DNA from 4 places in the Verrucosispora sp. WMMA2121 genome. Region 2 is predicted to be linked to each of the others. Evidence: riboswitches for the same ligand, from Rfam matches in the RefSeq annotation. Region 2 holds a riboswitch; each other region holds the start of a gene.
The links. Region 2 has a riboswitch for cyclic di-AMP ahead of O7605_RS19445 (NlpC/P60 family protein). Riboswitches for the same ligand answer to the same signal wherever they lie in the genome.
Positions count from the first base shown of each region.

Region 1: it holds a riboswitch for cyclic di-AMP, as region 2 does, so the genes downstream of both, O7605_RS10370 (C39 family peptidase) here and O7605_RS19445 (NlpC/P60 family protein) in region 2, are expected to answer to the same signal.
Region 3: it holds a riboswitch for cyclic di-AMP, as region 2 does, so the genes downstream of both, O7605_RS02205 (coiled-coil domain-containing protein) here and O7605_RS19445 (NlpC/P60 family protein) in region 2, are expected to answer to the same signal.
Region 4: it holds a riboswitch for cyclic di-AMP, as region 2 does, so the genes downstream of both, O7605_RS17395 (coiled-coil domain-containing protein) here and O7605_RS19445 (NlpC/P60 family protein) in region 2, are expected to answer to the same signal.

Region 1 covers NZ_JAPZBH010000006.1:308,029-313,848, forward strand. The annotation lists gene O7605_RS10355 (class I SAM-dependent methyltransferase) at 1-826, opposite strand, end outside; gene O7605_RS10360 (DUF5753 domain-containing protein) at 1,179-1,721, shown strand; gene O7605_RS10365 (DUF397 domain-containing protein) at 1,712-1,912, shown strand; gene O7605_RS10370 (C39 family peptidase) at 2,078-2,959, opposite strand; cyclic di-AMP (ydaO/yuaA leader) riboswitch at 3,186-3,326, opposite strand; gene O7605_RS10375 (hypothetical protein) at 3,604-4,362, opposite strand; gene O7605_RS10380 (hypothetical protein) at 4,566-5,081, opposite strand; gene O7605_RS10385 (acyltransferase family protein) at 5,193-5,820, opposite strand, start outside.
Region 2 covers NZ_JAPZBH010000006.1:2,287,645-2,293,464, reverse strand. The annotation lists gene O7605_RS19455 ((Fe-S)-binding protein) at 1-1,357, shown strand, start outside; gene O7605_RS19450 (C40 family peptidase) at 1,626-2,621, shown strand; cyclic di-AMP (ydaO/yuaA leader) riboswitch at 2,813-2,947, shown strand; gene O7605_RS19445 (NlpC/P60 family protein) at 2,960-3,994, shown strand; gene dcd (dCTP deaminase) at 4,007-4,585, opposite strand; gene O7605_RS19435 (pyridoxamine 5'-phosphate oxidase family protein) at 4,663-5,199, shown strand; gene O7605_RS19430 (zinc metalloprotease) at 5,268-5,820, opposite strand, start outside.
Region 3 covers NZ_JAPZBH010000004.1:347,480-353,299, forward strand. The annotation lists gene O7605_RS02195 (HelD family protein) at 1-916, shown strand, start outside; gene O7605_RS02200 (cation diffusion facilitator family transporter) at 1,000-1,917, shown strand; cyclic di-AMP (ydaO/yuaA leader) riboswitch at 2,070-2,201, shown strand; gene O7605_RS02205 (coiled-coil domain-containing protein) at 2,206-3,309, shown strand; gene O7605_RS02210 (1-phosphofructokinase family hexose kinase) at 3,526-4,506, shown strand; gene surE (5'/3'-nucleotidase SurE) at 4,503-5,327, shown strand; gene O7605_RS02220 (STAS domain-containing protein) at 5,355-5,720, opposite strand.
Region 4 covers NZ_JAPZBH010000006.1:1,871,617-1,877,436, forward strand. The annotation lists gene O7605_RS17375 (hypothetical protein) at 1-544, opposite strand, end outside; gene O7605_RS17380 (heavy-metal-associated domain-containing protein) at 578-787, opposite strand; gene O7605_RS17385 (metal-sensitive transcriptional regulator) at 900-1,196, shown strand; gene O7605_RS17390 (YibE/F family protein) at 1,472-2,818, shown strand; cyclic di-AMP (ydaO/yuaA leader) riboswitch at 2,985-3,115, shown strand; gene O7605_RS17395 (coiled-coil domain-containing protein) at 3,120-4,136, shown strand; gene O7605_RS17400 (carbonic anhydrase) at 4,219-4,917, opposite strand; gene O7605_RS17405 (helix-turn-helix transcriptional regulator) at 5,117-5,452, shown strand; gene O7605_RS17410 (hypothetical protein) at 5,549-5,820, shown strand, end outside.

The DNA of each region.
Region 1 (5,820 bases), 2.0 Mb from region 2:
CAGAGCGGCGGACAGGTGGGTCGAGGCGTGCGGCGATCTGGAGGGTGTTCAGGTAGTGCTTGCGTATCGTCCCGGCCGGGCGGGCGGCGATCAGCTGCCGGATCCCGGCGAACAGGGTTTGCCGTTGCCAGGGCTCGGCGGCGATGTGATTGGAGTACGTGGACAGCACGGCCAGGTACTCCTCGGCGGTGTAGTCGCGGCTCCAGACGTAGCGGTGCACGGTCGGGCTGGCGAAGAAACCGCTGCCCGCCATCACCGCCGCGTCGGGGGCCACGATCGCCTCGGGTGGCTGCGGACCGCCGTGCCCGTCACCCATGCCCACCTCGGCGTAGATCCGCTGGACCTGCCGGAAGAAGTCGTCGCCACCTGCCGGTGACACGTGCTCGGTGGCCACGATCGCCAGGTGGCCGCCGGGACGCAGCAGCTCGGCCGCCCGACGGTAGGCGACCTCCGGGTCCAGCCAGTGCCACGCCGTGGCGGCGAAGACGAGGTCGAACGGCACGCTTTCGTCAGCTTCCCACCGCTCGAAGGGCGACACCACCACGCGCACGTCGCCCCGGCCGGCGAGTACCCGACGCGCCACGGTGGCCAGCTCCCGTCCCGGCTCCAGGCCGACCACCTGCCAGCCACGCGCCAGCAGACCACGGGTGGCCTTACCGGTGCCGGTACCGAGCTCCAGCACCCGGGCCGGCCCGGTCGACAGGCCGGTCGTCTCGGCCAGGTCGGCGAACAACGCCTCCGGATAGCCCGGCCGGGCCTGCTCGTACAGCTCGGCGGCGGTGTCGAACGTCGTGGCCAGCCCCACGTAGGGCCCCTGCTTCCCCATGGCTCCCCCGCACACGTCTCGAAACGTCGAGGCCGATGTCACCCTGATCGTCGCATCCCCCAGCCGTCGTGCCGACCCATGTCCCTCAGCCGCCACCCCTACTCGCCACCCCCACCCATCGATCGTCCCCACCGTCCACTCCGGGGACCGATTCCCCGAGATCTTGGACAAAATCCGTTCGCGAAAGACGGAAACTGTCCAAGATTTCGCGTGATGGCAGCGGGGTCGTCAGGCGGGTTGGTGGCGGGCCCAGGCGATGAAGCGGGTGAAGAGGGTGGTGGGGGTTGGGGCGTCGTGGGGGTTGAGTTGGTAGAGGTCGCGCATGGCGTCGTACATCAGGCCGGCGAGGTAGATGGACAGGCGGAACGCCCGGCAGCTCCGCTGTTACCAGCCGACGCTGGTGCCGGGCCTGCTCCAGACCGAGCGCTACGCCCGCGCGGTGATCCGGACCGACGCCGCGCTGACCGAGGCGGGGGTGGAGCGTCGGCTGGCCAACCGGATGGCCCGGCAGACGGTGCTGGAGCAGGACGACCCGCCCCAACTCGTCGCGGTGATCGACGAGGTGGTGCTGCGGCGGGTCGACGAGGAGCTCAAGGACGTGCTGGTCGAGCAGGTGCACCACCTGATGGCGCTGGCCACCCGGCCCAACATCAGCGTGCACCTGGTGCCGACCGGCGTCGCCATGCACATCGGACTGACCGGCCCCTTCATCCTGGCGCGGGGGGCGGACGGCGGCTGGGTGGGTAATCTCGAAACTCAACTCGGCGGCGTCCTGGTCGACAAGGACGACGACCTGAGTGACCTGCTGTCCAGGTGGGAGACGGTGCGCAACGAGGCACTGTCCGGCCGCCAGTCGATCGAGCGCATGAAGGATGTTGTGAAGCCATGGATCTGAACGGCGCGACCTGGCGCAAGTCCACCCGCAGCGGCGCCGGCGGTGGCGACTGCGTGGAGGTCGCCGACAACCTGCCCGGCGTCGTGCTGGTCCGCGACACCAAGAACCGCGACGCCGCCACGCTGGCCTTCACCCCGGCCGCCTGGGCGAGCTTCGTCGGCCTGGCGAAGCAGCACCGCACGCACGCCTGACGAACCCCGAACTTCGTCGCCCCGGCGACACCGCACCGCACGCAGGCCTGACGAAACCCGAGCCACGTCGACCCGACGACCAGCGCGACCCGCCGCATGACGTACCCGAAACGGAAGCCCTCGGCCAGCGGGCCGAGGGCTTCCGGGTGCGGCGGAACGATGCGATCAGGCCGAGTAGCCGCGGGTGGCGGCCCAGTTGGCGAGATCGATGGTGCTGAGCCAGTACGACGGGTACGAGGCGTCCGCCGAGTCGGCGATCTTCACCAGCCGCCCGGAGTCCTGGTAGCCGACCACGGCGATGTAGTGCCCGCCGGGGAAGGAGTGCCAGCGGCCGTCGGTGTCGGTGACGGTGCCGGCGACGTTCACCACGACGCCCCGCCCGTCGGTGACGGCGGCGACGACGTCCGCCTGAAGCTGGTCCATCTGGGCCGGGGTGGCCGCACCGCCACGGATCATCGTGGTCTCGTACGGGTCGCCCTTGACGACGGCGTTGAGGACGCGGGTGGTGTCCTCGGCCGAGTTGGTGCCGGCGAACGTGGTGCCGAGCTGGCTGGCCAGGGCGTCCTGGCTGCGCGCGACACCGGCGGCGCTCAGCGCGTTACGCACCGCGGCGGGACCGCAGTAGTAGCCGTTGATCTGGGCTTGGTGGTCGTAGTCCAGAACCTTCGAGGCGGGCGGCTTCGGTGCCGCCTTCTTGCTGGTCAGGTCCGGGTCGGGGGTGGCCGAGCTGGGCTTCGGCGACGGCGAGGCGGCGGCGCTTGCCGGTGCCGGGCTGGCCGGTGCGGCGCTGCTCGGCGCGGCGCTGCTCAGCGCGGCGGTGGCCGGCGCGACCTCCGCCTGGCTCGGCGCGGCCACCGTGTCGCCGCGCAGTTCGGCGGCGGTGGTGGCCCGCGTGGGGGCCGGGGTGTTCCCGGTGCCGGCCAGGGCGGCGCCGGTGCCGGTGGCCAGGACGAGCGCCACGGCGGATCCGGCAACGAGCTGATAGGGGCGTTCGCTGACCAGCCGACGGAGCCGGCGGGAAAGGGTGTGCTTCACGGATTCCTCCACGGGCTGAGGGGAGAACGGCACACCGGCTCCGGCGGTCGGGTCGGCAACGGAACGCCGACGACCGCCTGGGCGAGCGGGACAGGCCGTTCAAGGGGTACGCCCGGAAGAACCCGGGCGGTGGCGATGACCGGGGTCAGCTCGCGGCGGTCGGGCCGGCGAGCACGGGCACCGCGGTGCCGTGGAGGTGGGGGAACGGGGGGATCACATCGGACCGCACGAGGGTTGGTACTCCTTCCGTCACCGCCGACCGGGTTAGCTGACGGATTCGGGCGGGAAGACGCCCTACCGCGGGCCGAGGCTCGCGGATTCACCCCAGTGGTGCAGTGGGTCCCCGGTTCGTGAGTTCACGATTGAGCGGGTCGGTACGGCGTCGCTTCCTGCGATCGGTTACCGCACCGGACGCGCTGACACTACTGGCCGGTCACCTTGAAGCCAACCCGCTCTGACCTGCTTAAACATGATCGAGCGGGGCAATTTTCGGGTACCTGGGAACTGGCGTCGCTCAATGGGACCGACGGCATTCCGGGCACCAACGGGTGACAACCGGACGGCAGGGAGAAAAGTCGGCGGGGATTACTGCGACAAACGTCTTACCTACGAACAGTGACCGAATTTCGCACCAATGTGACCCAGCTCACGGAATTTCAGCCGAGCCGAGCCGGACGCCAGCGCGGGACCAGGCCGGACCGCTCGACGATGGCGCGTCCGGAGACGGGCGGTCGGTTCGGCCGGAGCCGCGCGGCGGCCGCGTACGCTTCGGCGGAGAGGGCGCGGGCCGCCTCGGTGGCCAGTTCCGCCGCCCGCCACAGGTCACGTTCCCGCCCGGCGGCCGATCGATAGGCGGCCAGGCGGTTGTCGCGTACCACCCGGGCGAGAACGGCCTCCTGCTCGGCCGGGTGACGTCGGGGATCCCAGCCGGACCGGTGCGCCAGTACGTCGGTGAGCTGCCGGGCGGTCAGGTCACCGCGCCAGTGGGCAGCCATCGCCGCCCGGTGCAGCCAGCGTTCCCGAGCCGCGTACTCGGCCGGGGTGCGCGGAGTGCGCGGGGCCGGCAGTCCGGTGACACCGGCCAGCCGCCGGGCGGCGGCCTCCGCCTCGTCGTACCCGGCCCAGGCGCGGTCCAGCTCCGCCTGGGCCACCCGCCACGCCGTACGCCGCCGCTCGGCGTTCTGGCCGGCGCCGGCTGCCGCGACCGCCACCTCCCCGGCGTATCGGCGCAGGTCGGCCTCGTCGGCCGCGGCGCGGAGCGCGTCCGGGTCGGTGGTCTTCTCCACCGGCCCGGCCGGCTCCGGGCGGGCGACCAGCACGGTGAGCACGCCCAGCGCGAGCACCAGCAGGACCGACCAGATGGCGGCGGCGCGTGGCACCTCGATCAGGAACTGGTAGAGGACGGTCTTCTCCATGTCGGCACCTCGGCGGAGATCGGTACGGCGTCGGTGGTCGTACCGGCAGCGGATGGCGATGCGGCGCGGTTGCCCGGGTTGAGGCGGGCGGTGCCGCCGGTCCTGGGGCGCATCGACGGCGCGACCGACGGCAACGGGCCGGCCGTGCTTGGCGCGGGTGCGCGGCCGGGCGCGGCGCGGAGGCGAGGAAAGGGTCGCCAGGATCAGGCGTGCGGTGGGGCGCGGGCGGCCCGGACACCCGCAACCGGAGCCGGCGACCCCCGCGTGACGCCGGCGGTGCCGCTGCCGAGCGCCGTCAGCCCGGGCTGGCCATCGGCCGCCGGCGGCAGCGAGGGCATCCCGGACCCGGCGGAGTCATCGGCGTCCCGCGCGATCGGCGACCCGGAGGCTTCCGCCGGGTCACCAACGCGCGGTCCGGACGCCCCGGCCAGGTCGGTGCCACCGGCGCCGCGCACGGTCGGCATCGCCAGGCCGGCCCGGTCGAGGCCGGTCACCAGGTCGGGACCGGCCAGGTCGAGGGGTACGGCGACTTCGCGGGCCAGGTCCCGTGCGACGGCGGCCGGTACGGCGGCCTCGGCCGGCGGTGCGGCGGCGGGTGCCCGGTCGGGCAGTGCCCAGGCGCCGAGGGAGAAGGCGGCGGCGACCGCGAGCCCGGTCAGCAGCCGCGCGGCCCAGCGCGCCAACCACCACAGCGGACGGGCGGGCGCGGCGGGAAGCACCTCGTCACGCTACCGCCACCGGCGGCCCGCACGCACCGGTCACCGGGCGTGTCGCACCGTCCGGCGCGTCGGGTACGCACGTCGATACGCGCAGGTCAGCCCCGCCGGCCGCTACCGTCCCTGCTGGACGGAGCGGTCCTGCCCCGGGCCGGTGGCGAGGTCCGCATCGCCGCCACCGGACATCCGCTGGCGCGGCAGCCCGTCCACGACCGGTCCGCCCGGCGTCCCCGATCGCGGGGCACCGCGCGACTCCGTGGCTCGCCCCGGGCCAGCCGGCGTCGCGGACCACCCGCCACCCGGCGTCGCGGGCTCGCCGTCCTGCGGGCCGGGTCGGGGTGGCCGGGACGGGGCCAGGAGACGCATCATCGGCTGCTCCACGTACCGCTGCAACAGCGCGGCCAGGCCCAGGGTGAGCAGCAGGAATCCGATCACCGCGACCGGGCCCCACCAGCCGGGCAGGCCGGTGCCCCAGTCGCCGGTGACCCGCAGGATCGTCATGATCACGAAGACGTGCACCAGGTAGAAGGCGAAGGAGACCTCGCCCAGCCAGACCATCGGTCGGGAGCGCAGCGGTGAGCGCCGCCCGTGCACGTCCGCGTCGGCCGCCGCCGCGATCACCAGGACGTACGCCGCCGACAGCAGTGCCGTCCAGAACTCGGCCGGGATCCACTGGGAGGCCGCCACCCAGGTCAGCACGAAGATCAGACTGGCCAGCGGCAGCCGAGGACCCCGCCAGCGA
Region 2 (5,820 bases):
ATTCGGCGTCGCCCAGGTCGAGCAGTTCACCTGGAAGGGGCTGCTGGACTTCAGCACCTGTACCGAGTGCGGTCGCTGCCAGTCGCAGTGCCCGGCGTGGAACACCGGAAAGCCGCTGTCGCCGAAGCTGCTGGTGCTCAGTCTGCGTGACCACGCGTACGCCAAGGCGCCCTACCTGCTGGCCGGTGGTGGCAAGGACCTCACCGGTGAGGAGAAGGCCACTGCCGCGCAGCTCGCCCACCTCGACGTGCTGGCTCTCGCCGAGGCGGAGAAGCCGCTGATCGGCGACGCCGAGTCCGGCGGCGTCATCGACCCCGACGTGCTCTGGTCCTGCACCACCTGCGGTGCCTGCGTCGAACAGTGCCCGGTCGACATCGAGCACGTCGACCACATCGTCGACATGCGCCGCTACCAGGTGCTCATCGAGTCCAGCTTCCCCTCCGAGGCCGGCGTGATGCTGCGCAACCTGGAGAACAAGGGCAACCCGTGGGGCGCGCCGCAGAACACCCGGGAGGACTGGACCAAGGGCCTCGACTTCGAGGTGCCCCGGGTCGGCGAGGTCGAGGACTTCGAGTACCTGTTCTGGGTGGGCTGTGCCGGTGCGTTCGAGGACCGGGCGAAGAAGACCACCCGGGCCGTCGCGACCCTGCTCAACGAGGCCGGCGTCTCGTTCGCCATCCTCGGCGAGGGGGAGACCTGCTCCGGTGACCCGGCCCGCCGGATCGGCAACGAGTTCGTCTTCCAGATGCTGGCCCAGCAGAACGTCGAGACCCTGAACGAAGCGTTCGAGGGCCGGGAGAAGGCCAAGCGCAAGATCGTCGCAACGTGCCCGCACTGCTTCAACACCCTGGGCAACGAGTACGGCCAGCTGGGCGGCGAGTTCGAGGTGGTGCACCACACCCAGTTGCTGGCCCACCTGGTCGCCACCGGCAAGCTCACCCCGGTGCAGCCGGTCGACGGCGGCGTCACCTACCACGACCCGTGTTACCTGGGCCGGCACAACCGGGTATTCAGCCCGCCGCGCGAGGTGCTGGGCAGCGCGATCGAGGGTGAGCTGACCGAGATGCCGCGTAACAGCGAGCGCTCCTTCTGCTGCGGTGCGGGTGGTGCCCGCATGTGGATGGAGGAGCGCATCGGCAAGCGGATCAACGTGGACCGGGTCGAGGAGGCCATGTCCACCGGGGCGAGGACGGTCGCCGTCGGTTGTCCGTTCTGTTCGACGATGCTCACCGACGGGGTGAACGGCAAGGGTGCCGGAGAACAGGTCGAGGTCATCGACGTGGCCAGCGTTCTGCTCCGCTCGGTCAAGCCCGAGCAGGTCGGCGGCGCCGAGGAGACCACGCCGGTGGCCGGCTGACCGGCCCGGACGCACCGGGCGGGGCGGCACCCCTATCCAGTGCCGCCCCGCCCGGTTTTGTATTGGCGTACGTGACTATAACGAATCGGCCGACACCCTTAGTGTGCGTACCGTCGCGCAAAGGTGAATGAGCCGTTGGTCGCCTTGATTCCCCACCTACCGTTCCCTAATGTGGGGCACCGACCGCCATGGGTCGTCGGATCCCGCCACTTACCTCTCGCGGGACGCCCGGTGGTCGGTTGCAAAGGAGACGCTGCCGGTGGCAACCATGCCCCTCCATCGTCGTGCGCCGGGACGATCCCGTCCGGGTGGCCTGCGTAGGGCCGCCCGCGGGCTGGTCGTCCTGGTAGCCGCCGCCGCGGTCGGTGCCGGCCTGCTCGCCGCCCCCGCGTACGCCGAGCCCTCGGTCGACGAGATCGAGGCCCAGATCGACAAGCAGTGGCAGAAGCTGGAGCCCACCATCGAGCAGTACAACAAGGTGCGCTCCCAGCTGCGGGTCAACAAGCAGAAGTCGAAGAGCCTGGAGAAGAAGATCCAGCCGCTGGCCCTGGAGACCGAGCTGGCGATGAACCGGGTGGCCGACCTCGCCTCCCGCTACTACATGACCGGCCCGTCCAAGGAGATCGGTGTCGTCCTGCTCAACTCGAAGCCGAACGAGCTCGGCGAGCAGATGGCCTTCCTCGACCGGCTCGCCTCGCAGGAGCGCCGCGAGCTCGAAGGCGTCATGAAGATCCGCAAGAAGTACGACGACCAGAAGGCCAAGCTCGACGCCCTGATCGCCGACCAGGAGGCGAAGCAGAAGCAGCTGGCGGCGAAGAAGAAGCAGATCGACGCCGAGATCAAGCGGCTGGAGAGGTCGCTGCCGGTGACCACGGTGAAGACCACCAACTGCCCGACCATCAACGGTGTGGTCAGCGACGCCGCCCGCACGGCCATCCGGACCGCGTGCGCCCAGGTCGGCAAGCCGTACGTCTGGGGCGCCACCGGCCCGAACTCGTTCGACTGCTCGGGTCTGACCCAGTACGCGTACAAGGCCGCGGGCATCTACCTCACCCACTTCACCGGTGCCCAGTGGAACGAGGGCAAGGCCGTCTCCCGCGCCGACGCCCGTCCCGGCGATCTGGTCTTCTTCCGCAGCGACGTGAGTCACGTCGGGTTGTACCTGGGCAACAACCAGATGGTGCACGCGGCTCGCGCCGGCAAGCCGGTGAACGTCTCGCCCATCACGACCATGCCGGTCGCCGGTTTCCGCCGACCCGGCTGAGCCGCCACCGCGTCCGCTGAGCGGTCGCGCAGGAACGCCCGAGGGCCCCCGGTCAAGTCGACGGGGGCCCTCGCCACTGTCGGATGTAAGCACCCACAGTGACGGTGTGGATCTGTTGCGTATCGACGCCGATCGTCCCTACGCTGGGCAATCGTCGGCCGCTGGCAGGTCCGCCCAGCCCGGGCGGTAACGGTCCGACACCGCCGAATCGCTCGTCAGCGAGCCGGGGAACCAGGTACCCGGGGTGAATCCGTGCCGGTCACGGTAGGGCGCCCCTTCCCGCCCGAACCCGTCAGCTAACCCGGTAGGCGGTAGCGGAAGAAGGAGTGCTGAGCCCGGTGGCAGACCATGCCCCGCGGCCACCGTCGTCGCCGCCGGCAATGCCCGGCCGATCGACGGACTCGCCGCGTTCCAGCTGGTACCGCTGCATCATCGCTGGCCTGGCCGCGACCGCCGTGATGCTGGTCGGCGGCACGACGGAGGCCCGGGCCGAGCCCACGGTCGCCGACATCGAGCGCCAGATCGACGAGGACTGGAATCGGCTCGAACCCGTCATCGAGCAGCACAACGCGACCCGGCAGGACCTGGCCGGCAAGCGGCGGGAGGCGGACGCGCTGGCCGCCAGGATGGCACCGCTGCAACGCCAGGTGGCCGAGGCCATGGACCGGGTCGGCAAGCTCGCTGCCCGCGCGTACAAGGGCGAACAGGTCCGCTTCGTCAACACGCTGCTCGGTAGCCGGTCGCCGGGCGAGGTGGTCGAGCAGCTCGGCCTGCTCGACCGGTACGCCCGCGTGCAGCAGCAGGACGTGCGGCACGCGAGCGAACTGCGCGACGAACTCGCCGAGACCAAGGCCGGCCTGGACCGCACGATCGGCGAGCTGACCCGCACCGAGGCCGATCTCGCCGAGCGGCGGCGACGAATCGACGCCGAGATCGACAGGTTGCAGCGGCTCCGGCTGCGGGCGTACGGGAAGGGTGGTGGTGGCCCGCTACGGCCGGCGCCCTGCCCGGCCAGCTACCCGGGCGGAGCGGCCGGCGAGGCGGTCACCTTCGCCTGCGCCCAGATCGGCAAGCCGTACTCCTGGGGCGCCGAGGGGCCCGATGCGTACGACTGTTCCGGGCTGATGTTGGCCGCCTGGTCGCGGGCCGGTGTCGCACTGCCGCACAACGCGGCGCGGCAGCGTCGGGTCACCAAGTCGGTAAGCCGTGGCGCGCTGCGCCCCGGCGACCTGGTCTTCTACTACCGGGACCTGCACCATGTCGGGATGTACGTCGGCGGCGGCTGGGTGGTGCACGCCTCCCGGGCGGGTCAACCGGTCAAGATGAAGCGGCTGGACAACAGCCCGGTGCACAGTTTCGGCCGGCCCGGCTGAGGATCGCCGGTATCAGCGGGTGGGCCACGTGCGCCAGCTCTGCCAGGCACGACTGGGCGTCGGGCCGCGCTGACCCTGGTAGCGGGAACCGTAGACGGCCGAGCCGTACGGGTGCTCGGCCGGTGAGGAGAGCCGGAAGATACAGAGCTGCCCGATCTTCATCCCGGGCCAGAGGGTGATCGGCAGGTTTGCCACGTTGGACAGTTCCAGGGTGACGTGACCGGAGAAGCCGGGGTCGATGAAGCCGGCGGTGGAGTGGGTGAGCAGGCCGAGTCGTCCCAGGCTGGACTTGCCTTCGAGGCGGCCGGCGAGCTGGTCGCCCAGCGAGATGACCTCGAGCGTGGAGGCGAGTACGAACTCGCCCGGGTGCAGCACGAACGCCTGGCCGTCGGGCACCTCGACGGCCGAGGTGAGGTCGTCCTGCCGGGTTGCCGGGTCGATGTGGGTGTAGAGGTGGTTGTTGAAGACCCGGAAGAGTTTGTCCAGACGTACGTCGATGCTGGAGGGCTGCACCAGGGTGGGCTCGAACGGTTCGAGCGCCAGGGTGCCCGCCTTGATCTCGGAGACCAGGTCGCGGTCGGAGAGCAGCATCGCCACACCATAGCTGCCGGTATGTGACACGCGTGTCGGACTACCCGCTTCGAACGTGTGTTCGATAGGATGTCGGCATGGCTTCCTGGTCCGAATTCGCCGCTGACGAGCCTCGACTCGCCAACGGGATCCGCCTTCTCATGCAGCAGTACGGCCCGGGCTTCGGCTACCTGGCCACGGTCCGCGCCGACGGCGGACCCCGGGTGCACCCGGTCTCCCCGGTGATCACCGACGACGGTCTCTACTGCTTCGTCATCGACTCACCGAAGCGGCGCGACCTGGAACGCGACGGTCGTTACGCGCTGCACTCGTTCCCGCCGGAGGAGAGCGACGACGAGGCGTACGTGGCCGGGCGGGCCCGGCCCGTCACCGACGACGCCACCGTCGCCCGGCTGGCGTTCGCGGCGCGGGCCGCCCCGCACGCCGACTGGCGCCTGTTCGAGTTCACCGTCGACGTGGCGATGTTGGCTCGACGGGAGCAGTCGGTGGCTGGGCCGAGCGAGCTGGCGTCGCATCCGGCGGTCCAGGTCTGGCTCGACCCGGCGGGCGCCACACCCCAGGCCACGCGCCCGGTGCCGGCCCACTCCGGGCGGCATCACCGCCGCGCCGCCTGACCCACACGCGCAGGTGCCGGCCCCGTCCGACGGAGCCGGCACCCGCGGTACGCGGTGCGACGCTCGCGCTACGCCGCGCGGTAGGAGTTCCAGGCGTTGATCATGCGGGTGGCCTGGCCCGAGGTGAACTGGTACATGCAGCCGTCGTACGAGTAGTCCATGAAGTTCGTGATCGGGTCGAGGCCCGAGCTTGAGCAGGTGTCCCGGCCGGTCGGGCAGCCGCTGGCCGGCGAGGCCTCGGCCGGGGTGTCCGACACCTGGTCACCGCTGCCCGAGCAGCCGCCCTGGAAGGTGTGGTAGAGGTTCAGCCAGTGGCCGACCTCGTGGGTGCCGGTGTCACCCTGGTTGTAGTTGGTGGCGGTGCCACCGGGCAGTGACTCGCTGAGCACCACCACGCCATCCATCACGTTCAGGTTGCGCTGCGGGAAGGTCGCCCAGCCGAGCAGGTTGTTGCTGAGCGCGCCGAGGTAGATGTTGAGCGTCGCCTTGTTGCCCTGCCGCAGCTGGGTCTTCATCTGCCGCTCGGCCGACGAGCCCTGCCGGATCGGGTACCACGACGAGTTGGTCACCCGGTTGATGCTCTGCAACTGGAACGCGAAGGCGGTCGCGGCGCCACCCGTC
Region 3 (5,820 bases), on a different contig from region 2:
GGCCGATCCGCAGCGGTTGCGCCGGTACGGCGCGGGACTGCTCTCGGGTGCCGAGATCCGGCTGCTCGGCTCGGCGTACCAGGGGTTGGCCACGGACGGTCTGACCGTCGCCGACGTCGCGCTGCTGGACGAGCTGGACGCGCTGCTCGGCAAGCCGATGCGCGCCGCCCGCCCGAAGCGGGACCCGTTCCAGCTGGCCGGTGGGGTACGCGAGCTGAGCACGTTCGCGGACCGGCAGCGGGCCGCCCGGCAGGCCGCTCGGGAGCGCCCGGAGGACTACCGCGACTACGCCCACCTGGTGGTCGACGAGTCCCAGGACGTCTCACCGATGCAGTGGCGGATGGTGGGCCGGCGCGGCCGGTTGGCGTCCTGGACGGTGGTGGGCGACCCGGCGCAGACCGCGTGGACGGGGGATCCGCAGGAGTTGGCCCGGGCCCGTGACCAGGCGCTGGGTCGCCGTCGTCGGCACCGCTTCACCCTCACCACGAACTACCGGAACTCGGCCGAGATCTTCGCGGTGGCGGCGGCCGAGATCCGGCGGGCGTACCCCGATCTCGCGCTGCCCACCGCGGTCCGCTCCACCGGGATCGATCCGGTGCGGCTCGTGGTGCCGGCCCCCGATCTGGAGGCGACCGTCGTGACGGCCGCCAGCGCCCTGCTCGGCGAGGTGGAGGGCACCGTCGGGGTGATCACCCCGGTGCCCCGACGGGACCGGGTCGCGGCCTGGCTGGGGGCGCGTGGCGGCGATCGGTTGCAGGTGGTGACCAGCCTGGAGGCCAAGGGCATGGAGTACGACGGGGTGGTGCTGGTCGCCCCGGCGGAGATCCGGGCGGAGCCCGGGTCCGGTGTCCGTACTCTCTACGTCGCGCTGTCCCGGGCCACCCAGCGGCTGACCACCGTGGACCCGACCGGGTAGCGATCGCGAGGCCGGACGGTTGCACTCATAGCGATGTTGGCATAGGTCCGTCCCCGGCTCGCCGGACGACGGAAGGTGTCTGGGTGGGCGCCGGCCATGACCACCACCACGCTGCGGTGTCGACCGCCGCGCGCCGCCACTCCGGCCGGCTGTGGGCAGCGTTCGCCCTGCTCGGTGCGCTGACGGTGATCGAGGCGGTCACCGCGTTGCGGACCGGTTCGCTGGCCCTGCTCTCCGACGCCGGACACATGTTCACCGATGTGCTGGGCATCGGGATGGCCCTCGCGGCCGTGGCCGCCACCCGGCGGGCCGACACCGATCCGCAACGCACCTTCGGGCTCTACCGGCTGGAGGTGCTCGCGGCCCTGGCCAACGCGGTACTGCTCTCGGGCGTCGCGGTGTACGTGCTGGTCGAGGCGGTACGTCGCTTCGGGGATCCGCCCGAGGTGCTCGCCGGCCCGGTTCTGGTGGTGGCGGCGCTCGGCCTGCTCGCCAACCTCGCCGCGTTCGCACTGTTGCGTCCGGGCGCGCGGGAGAGCATCAACCTGCGGGGGGCCTACCTGGAGGTGCTGGCGGACCTGCTGGGCTCACTGGGGGTGATCGCGGCCGCCCTGCTGATCGCGGTGACCGAGTGGTGGTGGGCCGATCCGGTGGTGGCGGTCGCGATCGCCGTGTTCATCCTGCCCCGGACCTGGCGCCTGGGCCGGGCGGCGGTACGCATCCTGGTCCAGGCCGCACCGGAACACCTGCAGGTCACCGCCGTGCACGACCGGCTGGCCGCGGTGCCGGGCGTGGCCGGCGTCCACGACCTGCACGTCTGGACGTTGACCTCCGGCATGGAGGTCGCCTCCGCACACCTGACCGTCAGGCCGGACGCCGATGTCGGCACCGTCCTGGCGGCGGCCCGTTCGGCGCTGCACGAGGACTTCCAGATCGAGCACGCGACCCTCCAGGTCGAGCCGCGCACCGACCCCGGGGGTTGCGGGGCGGTGCGGTGGTGACCAGGCCAATCGGGGAAAAGTAGGTTGTTGTCCGATTTGCTCTGGTTCACTAGTCAACAACCGAACACCAGCAGTAACAGCAGCTGCACCGGTCACGTGCGCACCGGTAGGCTCTGACCCGGCCATCGCCAGGCGGCACCCACCGGTGCCGGCGGCGGCCGCCGCCTAATCGCCCGCCAGGGCGAACCGGGGAACCATGTTCCTGGGGTGTATCCGCGCCAGCGGTAGGGATCTTCCGTCCCGAACCCGTCAGCTAACCCGGTCGGCGGCTGACGGAAGGACATGTGCATGCCAGCAGTGGCAACGGTAAGACCGGCCGCCCGTACGGCGGCCCTGATCGCCGCCGCGCTCGCCCTCACCCTCGGCGTCGCGCTGGCTCCCTTCTCCCCAGCGACCGCCGCGCCGCAGGGGTTGCGGGCGGCGGCACCGGGAGATGTGGACGACGAGGGTGGCACCCCGGCACTACGGGCCCAGCTGGAGGCTGCCAGCAAGGGCTACCTCGACGCCAAGACCGCGCTCGACCGCTCGGTGAAGCGGCAGAAGAAGCTGGCCGAACGGCTCAAGACGACCGAGAGCCAGGTCGCCGAGCGCGGTACCAACGTCGCCGAGATTGCCGCGCAGGCGTACCGCACCGGACGGCTGGGTGCCGCTTCGGCGCTGCTCAACAGCGGGTCACCGGCCGGTTTCATGGATCGGGCGGCGGCGCTGGACGCGGTGGCCGCGAACGAGGACCGCGCGCTGCGGGAACTCCAGACCGCCCGGGACGAGGTCAGCGCCACCAAGCAGGCCCTGGACGCGGAAATCCAGGAGCAGCGCAAGCAGGTGGCCGTGATGGCCAAGCGCAAGGACCAGGCCGAGCGGGCGTTGACCGTGGCCATCGAGCGGGACGAGGCGGCCGAGCGGGCCAGGGCTGCCGAACGGGCCGCCCGGTCACCGTCGCGTAGCGGCGGGTCGAGCCCCACCGCCAAGCCGGCTCCGCGCAACTCCGACGGGTCGTGGCCCTCGGAGTCGTGCAGCGTCAACGACCCCACCCCGGCCAACGGCTGCATCACCCCACGCACCCTGCACGCGTTGAAGCAGGCCAAGTCGGCCGGCTTCACCCGGTACGTCTCCTGCTACCGCTCCGGCGGCTCGGGCGAGCACCCGAAGGGTCGGGCCTGCGACTTCGCGGCCCAGAAGAACGGCTTCGGCGGGGACGCGACCGGCGGTGACCGCTCGTACGGCAACAACCTGGCGGCGTACTTCGTCAACAACGCCGACCGGCTCGCGGTGCTCTACGTGATCTGGTACAGGCAGATCTGGTTGCCCAGCAGCGGCTGGAAGTCGTACAGCGGTGCCCGCGGCGACCCGTCCAGCGACCACACCAACCACGTCCACCTGTCGGTGTACTGACCTCCTCGTCGCGCCGGGTGAACCGCTCTTCACGAGCGGTTCACCCGGCGTTGCGTTTTCCGGTCGGCCGGCGGGGCACCGTCCCTTCGGCACGCGTCGACGCGTCTCGTTGGATACCGTCGTACCAGGAAGCGGTATTTGTCCGCTAGCGGGAGGAACGCCCATGGACGAGCGAATCGCCAGGCCCGGCGACGGTACGGACGACGGAGTGCGTTCGTGAGCGGCCGCGTCATGATCTTCGCGCCGACCCCCCTGCTGACCGTCACCATCGACCAGCCGAGCGACGCGCCGGAGCTGCACCTGCACCCGGGCGGGCAGGGGGTGTGGCAGGCCAGGATGGTGCTGTCCCTCGGCGTGGAGGTGGTGCTCTGCGCGGCACTCGGCGGCGAGGTCGGGCAGGTGCTGGAGCCGTTGCTGGTCAGCGAGGGAGTCGATCTCAAGGTGGTGGCCCGCGACTCCGGCGGCACCGGCGGATACGTGCATGACCGCCGCGAAGGTACCCGTCGGGAGGTCGTCGACGTGATCGGCCAACCGCTGAGCCGGCACGAGCTGGACGAGTTGTACAACCTCGCGCTCGGCGAGGGCCTGCGCGCTCCGGTGAGCGTGTTGAGCGGGCCGAACCATCCGTCCCTGGTCCCCGCCGACCTCTACCGGCGCTTTGCCGCCGATCTCGGCGCCAACGGCGGCCGAGTGGTGGTGGACCTCTGCGGCGAGCATCTGACGGCCGTCCTGGACAGCGGGGTCTTCTTCCTCAAGATCAGTCACGAGGAACTGCTCGCCGACGGCCGGGCTGCGGGCGACGACGAGGAGCAGCTCACCCGCGCCATGTACGACCTGCACGCCTCGGGCGCCGAGAACGTCGTGGTCAGTCGGGCCGACAAACCGGCGTTGGCGCTTGTCGACGGCGAGGTGTTCGAGGTGCTGATGCCGCGGCTGGAGGCGGCCGACCCACGCGGGGCGGGCGACTCGATGACCGCCGGGGTGGCCGCCGTGGTGGCCCGGGGCGGCGATGTGCGCACGGCGATCCGCACCGGCGCGGCGGCCGGCGCACTCAACGTCACCCGGCACGGCCTCGGCACCGGCCGACTCGACTCGATCAACGGCCTCGTCGACCGGGTCCGACTCGAACCGGCGGGCAGCCGTCCGCAGGAGCGGACCACCCCCGACGAACTGGCGCAACGGGCGGGTGGCCGGTGAGGCTACGGGTCCTGATCACCAACGATGACGGGATCGCCGCGCCGGGCATTCAGGCGCTGGCCCGGGCGGCCGTCGACCGGGGCCTGGACGTGGTGGTGGCCGCCCCGCTGGAGGAGGCCAGCGGCACCAGCGCCGCGATGAGCGCGATGGAGCAGGACGGGCAGGTGGTGGTCCGCGAGCATCCGCTGCCGGAACTCGACGGCGTGCCGGCGTTCGGCGTCGGTGGCTCACCCGGATTCATCGCGCTCATCGCCGTGCACGGTGCCTTCGGACCGCCGCCGTCGGTGCTGCTGTCGGGCATCAACCGGGGCGCCAACGCGGGACGCGCGGTGCTGCACTCCGGCACGGTGGGAGCCGCCTTCACCGCCGCCGCGAACGGCTGCCGGGCGATGGCGGTCTCGCTGGACGTGCTCTCGGCCGGTGAGGCGACCGCGGCCAGCGGCGGTGCCGCGGTGGCGGCTGCCGCCCGGGTACGCGACGCCGAACGGAACTGGGCCACCGCCGCCCGGGTCGCTCTGGACCTGCTGCCCCGGCTGACCGCGGCGCCGACGGAGAGCGTCCTGAACGTCAACTCGCCGGATCTACCGCTGGGTCGGCTGCGCGGGGTACGCCGGGCCACCCTGGCGACCTTCGGCCAGGTGCAGATGACCGTCGCCGAGTCCGGGCACGGCTTCGTACGCACGTCGTTGGAGGAGCCGGGCCAGGCGGTACAGCCCGGCACGGACCTGGCTCTGCTCGCCGACGGTTACGCCTCGGTGACCGCGGTGCGGGCGATCACCGAGGTGGCTGACGTGGACCTGTCCGGCATCGACGGGGAGTGACCCGGCCCGTCGGCCGGTCGGGGCGGGTCAGGCCCCGGGGACCACCTCGGAGGCCGTGGCGGCCCCGGCGTAATAGGGCTCGGGCGCGCCGAAGAGACCGAGCAGACCGGTCACCCAGAGCTGCCGGTGGACGAACCGGCTCGGCTCGGTGACGATCAGCTTCACTCCGCTGACCTCGGCGGTCTGGAACCCGGCGACCATGGCGCTGATGCCCACCGAGTCGATGAAGGTGACCAGCCGCATGTTGAGCTCGATCCGGGCCGGCCGCCCCTTGGCCAGCACCTCGGCGATGGCCTCTTTCACCTCGTACGCGGTGTCGACGTCGATCTCGCCTCGAGGGGCGATCTCGATGACACCACCGGGCCGAACCGTCTGCAGGATCGACAGGCTCACGCGAGCACCTCCACTCGCCCGTACGACGGGCGCCTCATCAGTACGCGGGCCGCGACCGACAGTATTCCTTCAACCGCCTCGGTCGCCACCCCTCGGGATG
Region 4 (5,820 bases), 420 kb from region 2:
TCAGCGCGCCGGGGACGGTCACGTCGACGCCGAGCGTCATGGGGTCACCGCCGGTCGGGGTGAAGTCCGCGAAGGCCCGCCACACCCCCGGGGAGTCCAGCGGCGAGGCGATCCGCCAGGTGCCGTCGGCGGCCAGCTCCGGATGGACGTGCCGGAAGCCGGACAGGTCGCGGCGGGCCACGATGAGGTGCATCCGTTCGTCGTGGCTGACGTCGTATCCGGTCACGGGGCGGCCGTCGGGGCCGGTGATCCGGAACGCGAATTCACCCGGCGGCGCGTCGACCGGCACCAGGGAGTAGCCGCGGTCTGAGACGAGCAGGCCGCCGGGCAGCTGCCCGGCCTCCCCTTCACCGTGCCCGACCGGCCCCGCCGCTCGGCCGGTGTCGCCCTCGGCGCGGACGTCACCCCCGTGACCGGCGCCCGCACTGTCGTGGTCGGCGGCGAGCACGTTCACCGGGCCGGTCAGCTGCCCCACCCCGTACGCCGCGCCGAAGACCGCCGCCAGGCCGAGCACGAAACCGCTCAGCCTCGTCGCCGTGTTCATGCTCGACTCCTCGGTTTCCGCCTGCCGGCCGGCTCAGGCGCCGACCAGCTCGTATCCGGCCTCGTCCACCGCGGCACGCACCGCGTCACCGGAGAGCGGTTGGTCACTGGTGACGGTCACCTGACCGGTGGCCAGGTCCACCTGGACGTCGCTGACTCCCTCGATCGCACCGATCTCGGTGCTGACCGCGTTGACGCAGTGCCCGCAGGTCATGCCCTGCACCTGGTACGTCGTGCTGACCATGCGACTCTCCTCACCAGCTCGCCAGGGTGGCCGAGCACCACCCGATACCCGTAGGGGGTATCTACGACATCGACCGTACCATACCCCCTGGGGGTAGGCTATCCTTGTCGGCATGAGCACACCCGCGCCGATCCGTGGTTACACCGCCAGCAAGGACCAACTCCTGGCCCGGCTGCGCCGCGTGGAGGGCCAGGTGCGCGGCATCGAGAAGATGGTCGACGACGATCGCTACTGCATCGACGTGCTCACCCAGATCTCCGCCATCCAGGCCGCGCTGGACAAGGTCGCCCTCGGTCTGCTCGACGGGCACGCCCGGCACTGCATGCACGAAGGTGCCGCCGAGGGACGCGCCGACGAGATGGCGACCGAGATGATGGCCGCCGTGGGCCGGCTCATGAAGCGCGGCTGATCCGACCCGCCGACATACCCTCGCGAACGGCGTCGCGAGTTCGGGCTGGTTACCATTCGCACACGATGGCCAGCCGAAATCCGTGCCGCGCGGCCCGAGGTCGCCGGCGGGCACCCGCCCCTGCCGCCGTCGCGAACCCCTCCACAGCTCACGGTACGCAGCCGCCCCGCCACCTTCCGGCCATTCGGGCTGCCCTTCGACACGGTCGTCCGGCGGCACTGAACCGTCTCGCCCATCGACACGTACTCAGCCCTGAAATCGTTGGGAGACACTGAATGGGCGCCGACCACACCCGTTCCGCTCCGCCCACCCCGCCCCGGGTGCGGCGGATCCTCGTCGTGACGGTGGTCCCCCTCTTCCTCGCCACCCTGGTCGCCGCGATCGTGCTCTGGCCCCGGGACGCCCCGCGTCCCGAGGCCACCGACGACGCCCCCCGCTACCACGGCACGGTCACCCGGGTGGTGAGCGAGCCCTGCCCGCCCAACCCGGTGGTGCCCGAGGGCACCCCGACGACCGCGGCGGGCCCCTGCGGCACGGTCACCGTGCGAGTGCAGACCGGCCCGGACGCCGGACAGGACGTGCAGACGCCCATCCCGGCCGGGCCGGGGGCACCCCGCGTCGACGTCGGCGACGACATCATCCTGGTCTCGCTCGTCGACCCGGAGGATCCGTCGGTCAGCACCTACAACATCGCCGAACACCAGCGCGGCAAGCCGCTGGTGTGGCTGGCCGTGCTCTTCGCCGCCGCCATCGTCGCCTTCGGGCGGCTACGGGGCCTGGCGGCGCTGGGCGGCCTGGCGGCCAGCTTCGCGATCCTGCTGACCTTCGTGCTGCCCGGCATCAGCGCCGGCCAGCCGCCGCTCGCGGTCGCCATCGTCGGCGCCTCGTTGATCATGTTCGTGGTGCTGTACCTGACCCACGGCATCTCCGCGCAGACCTCGGTGGCCGTGCTCGGCACGCTCGCCAGTCTGGTCCTCACCGGGCTGCTCGGGCTGGCCGCCACCGGGGCCACCCACCTGACCGGATTCGGCAGCGAGGACGCCACCACCCTGTCCATGTTCCGGGGGGATGTCGACCTGCACGGCCTGCTGCTGGCCGGCATCATCATCGGCTCGCTGGGCGTGCTCGACGACGTCACGGTCACCCAGGCCGCCGCGGTCAACGAGCTACGCCACGCCAACCCGAACCTCTCCCGCCGGGAGCTGTACCGCGCGGCCACCCGGGTCGGCCGAGCCCACATCGCGTCGGTGGTGAACACCATCGTGCTGGCGTACGCCGGCGCCTCGCTGCCACTGCTGCTCCTGCTGACCGCGGACTCCCGCGCGTTGGGCCAGATCGTGACCAGCGAGTTCCTCACCACGGAGATCGTCCGGAGCGTGGTGGCCACGCTCGGGCTGATCGCCGCGGTGCCGCTGACCACGGCGCTGGCGGCGGTCGTCACCACCGCCGGACGCGGCGAGGCTGGTGCCCGCACTGGCGAACCCACCCCCCTGGTCCCCCGGCCGGCGACGGACCGGGCCGAGGCGCTCCGCGCCCTGAGCACCCCACCCACCCGAAACACGTCCCCCGCCACCCCCTCGGGGTGGCCCGACCCGGACAGGAGCACGGACACCACATGGTGACACTCCTCAACGTGACCGCCCCTGCCGATGCGGCTCGAAACCGTGTCGCTGGTCACTCAAAGCGATTACGAAATGACGCATCTAGTCGGGTTCGGGGCGTAGAAGCACAGATGGACTGTCGGGTAACCTCACTGCCGGTCACCGCCGAAGGCGCGCAGCGGCGCCTGCGGTGCCACCGCCCAATCGCCCTCAGGCGAGCCGGGGACCCAGGTAGGTGGGGTGAATCCGCGAAAGCGGTAGGGGCCACTTCCGTCCCGAACCCGTCAGCTAACCCGGTCGGCGGTCGATGGAAGGGAAAACAGTGACGGCACCCCTACGCCGCTGGTTGACACCCGTGGTGGCCGTGTTCGCCGCGTTCGCCGTGTTCGCCGGCCCGATGCCGGCCACGGCCGCACCGAACGACCCCAAACCGGCGGAGCACGACGACGACCCGCCGATGCTCAACGATCTGATCGAGGCGACCACCCGGGACTACTCAAAGGCCAAGGCCAAGCTGGAGAAGTCCAAGAAGCGCCAGCTCCAGCTGGCGGTCGAGGTCCGTGCCGCGCAGGCCGACCTGGACGCGCTCGCTCCGCAGGTCGCCGAGATCGCCACCCAGTCCTACCGGACCGGCCGGGTCGGCGCGATCGCCATGTTGTTGCAGAGCGGCGCACCGGACTCGTTCATCAACCGGGCCTCGGCACTCGACGAGCTGAACCTGGTGAACGACAAGAAGCTGGGCGAGGTCAACGCGATAAAGCTCCGCGCCGAGCAGGCCAAGCTCGCGCTCGACGCCGAGGTGCGCGAGCAGAAGAAGCTGACCAACGACATGGCGCGCAAGAAGAGCGAGGCGGAGAAGTCCCTCCGGCTGGTCGGCGGTGTCGGCCTGACCGGCGGACTGGTGGACGCCACCTCGCCGGTGGCCCGGATCGGGCCGAACCGGTCCTCGGACGGCGGGTGGAAGCCCGAGTCGTGCAGCCAGAACGACCCCACCACGTCGGGCTGCATCACGCCCCGGACGCTGCACATGTACAAGGAGGTCAAGCGGGCCGGGTTCAACCGGTTCGTCGGCTGCTTCCGACCGGGTGACAAGTTCGAGCACCCCAAGGGTCGGGCCTGTGACTGGTCGTTGCAGAACAGCGGCTTCAGCCCGTGGCACAACAACGACACCCGGATCTACGGCAACAACCTGGCGGCCTTCCTGGTCCGCAACGCCGACCGGCTGGGCGTCTACTACGTGATCTGGAACCGCCAGATCTGGTTCGCGGCGACGGAACGCTGGAGTTCCTACAGCGGCCCGTCCAACCACACGGACCACGTGCACGTGTCACTGCTCTGACCGCCCCACGCGACGCACCGAGGGCCGTCCCGCCAACCGAGGCGGGACGGCCCTCGTCGTTCCGGACGTCGTCGGTCGCGGATCAGGGCGCGGTCGCCATCAAGCCGGCCAGTTCGGCGGGTTCCGCGGCGACCGCCCGCACCTCGCCGGCGGCCAGCCGGTACGACATGCCGACCACCGCGCACCGCCCGGCAGCCACCTCCGCCGCGAGGGTCGCCGAGGAATCCAGCATCGTCTCGACGGTTCGCGCGATGTGGATGTCCACGATCTCGTCCAGCTCCTGCACCCCGGCGTCCTGCGCTCGGCGCAGGCTCGGCACCACCGCGTCGACCACGGCACCCAGATGCCCGGGGGGCGTGGTGTCGGTGGCCAGTGCCTCGCGGGCCGCCTGGACGGCGCCGCACGAGTCGTGACCCAGCACCACCACCAGCGGCGTACCCAGCACGGCCACCGCGTACTCCACGCTGCCCAGCACCTCCGGCCCGACGGTGTGCCCGGCGGTACGGACCACGAAGAGGTCACCCAGCCCGCGATCGAAGATGATCTCGGCGGCGAGCCGGGAGTCGGAACAGCCGACGATCACCGCGAAGGGATGCTGCTCGGCCGCGACGGCGGCCCGACGCCCGGCGTTCTGGTTGGGATGCCGCAGCGCGTCGGTGACGAATCGACGGTTGCCGGCGAGCAGTTCGGCGAGGGCCCGCTGCGGGGCACCGGGATGATCCGCGCTGAGCACCTCGCGGTCCGGACCGGGTTGCGTACCGGGCGTTCCGGGTCGACTCATCCAGCTGCACCTCATCTCTGGGAGGAATGCCTGGTCATCCCGGCCGGCGCTGGTCACGGGCTGCCATCACGGTCACACGCGGCATAACGCACGTCAAGCTATACGTGATATGTGTTTCATGCATCAGTCGACGCTTGCGCTCGGCCGGGCCGGTATCGGCGACGGCGCGAGCCGAGGTAGCCGAACGGCAGGTCATACGATGGCGGACATGGCGAGCACTGACGCACGGGAAAACGCGCGGAACTGGACGTTTCTCACGAACCACGCGCACGTCCTGCTCGCCATCGCCCGTAACCCCACCGCCCGGCTACGGGACGTCGCGACCGAGGTCGGCGTCACGGAGCGTGCCGCCCAGGCGATCGTCGCCGACCTGGAGGCCGGCGGCTACCTGCACCGCACCCGGGTGGGTCGGCGCAACGAGTACACCCTGAACCCCGCCGGACGGTTCCGGCACCCGGCGGAGGCCGACCACGAGGTCGGCGACCTGCTGGCCCTCTTCACCAAGGAACAGGTCACCGGCACCGCCGAGGGGTGAGTCGACGGACCTCCTGATCGGACGACGTGGCGCGCTTCACCCACCCCGGACGAACGCGGCGCTGCGATCCCGCCGAAGGCGGGATAGGTTGGGTCCGTGCCGTCTCCCGCGTTCGCCCGTCCACTGTGGCCGGCGACGCTGCGCGCACTGCGCGAGCTGACCCGACTGGCGCTGGCGTCGCTGGTGCTCGCCGTCGGTCTCGGCGGGGCCGTTGCGGCCGATCCGCCGGCCCGGTCCACCGCCGTGTCACCACCGACCGCCACCGTCGCCCTCGGCTCGCCGTCCACCGCGGTGCCGGCCGTCCGGCCCGCCGTCGAGCCCGCGCGGGCGGTCGACGCCGGCCCGGATTGGCGAGCGCCCGCCGCCAC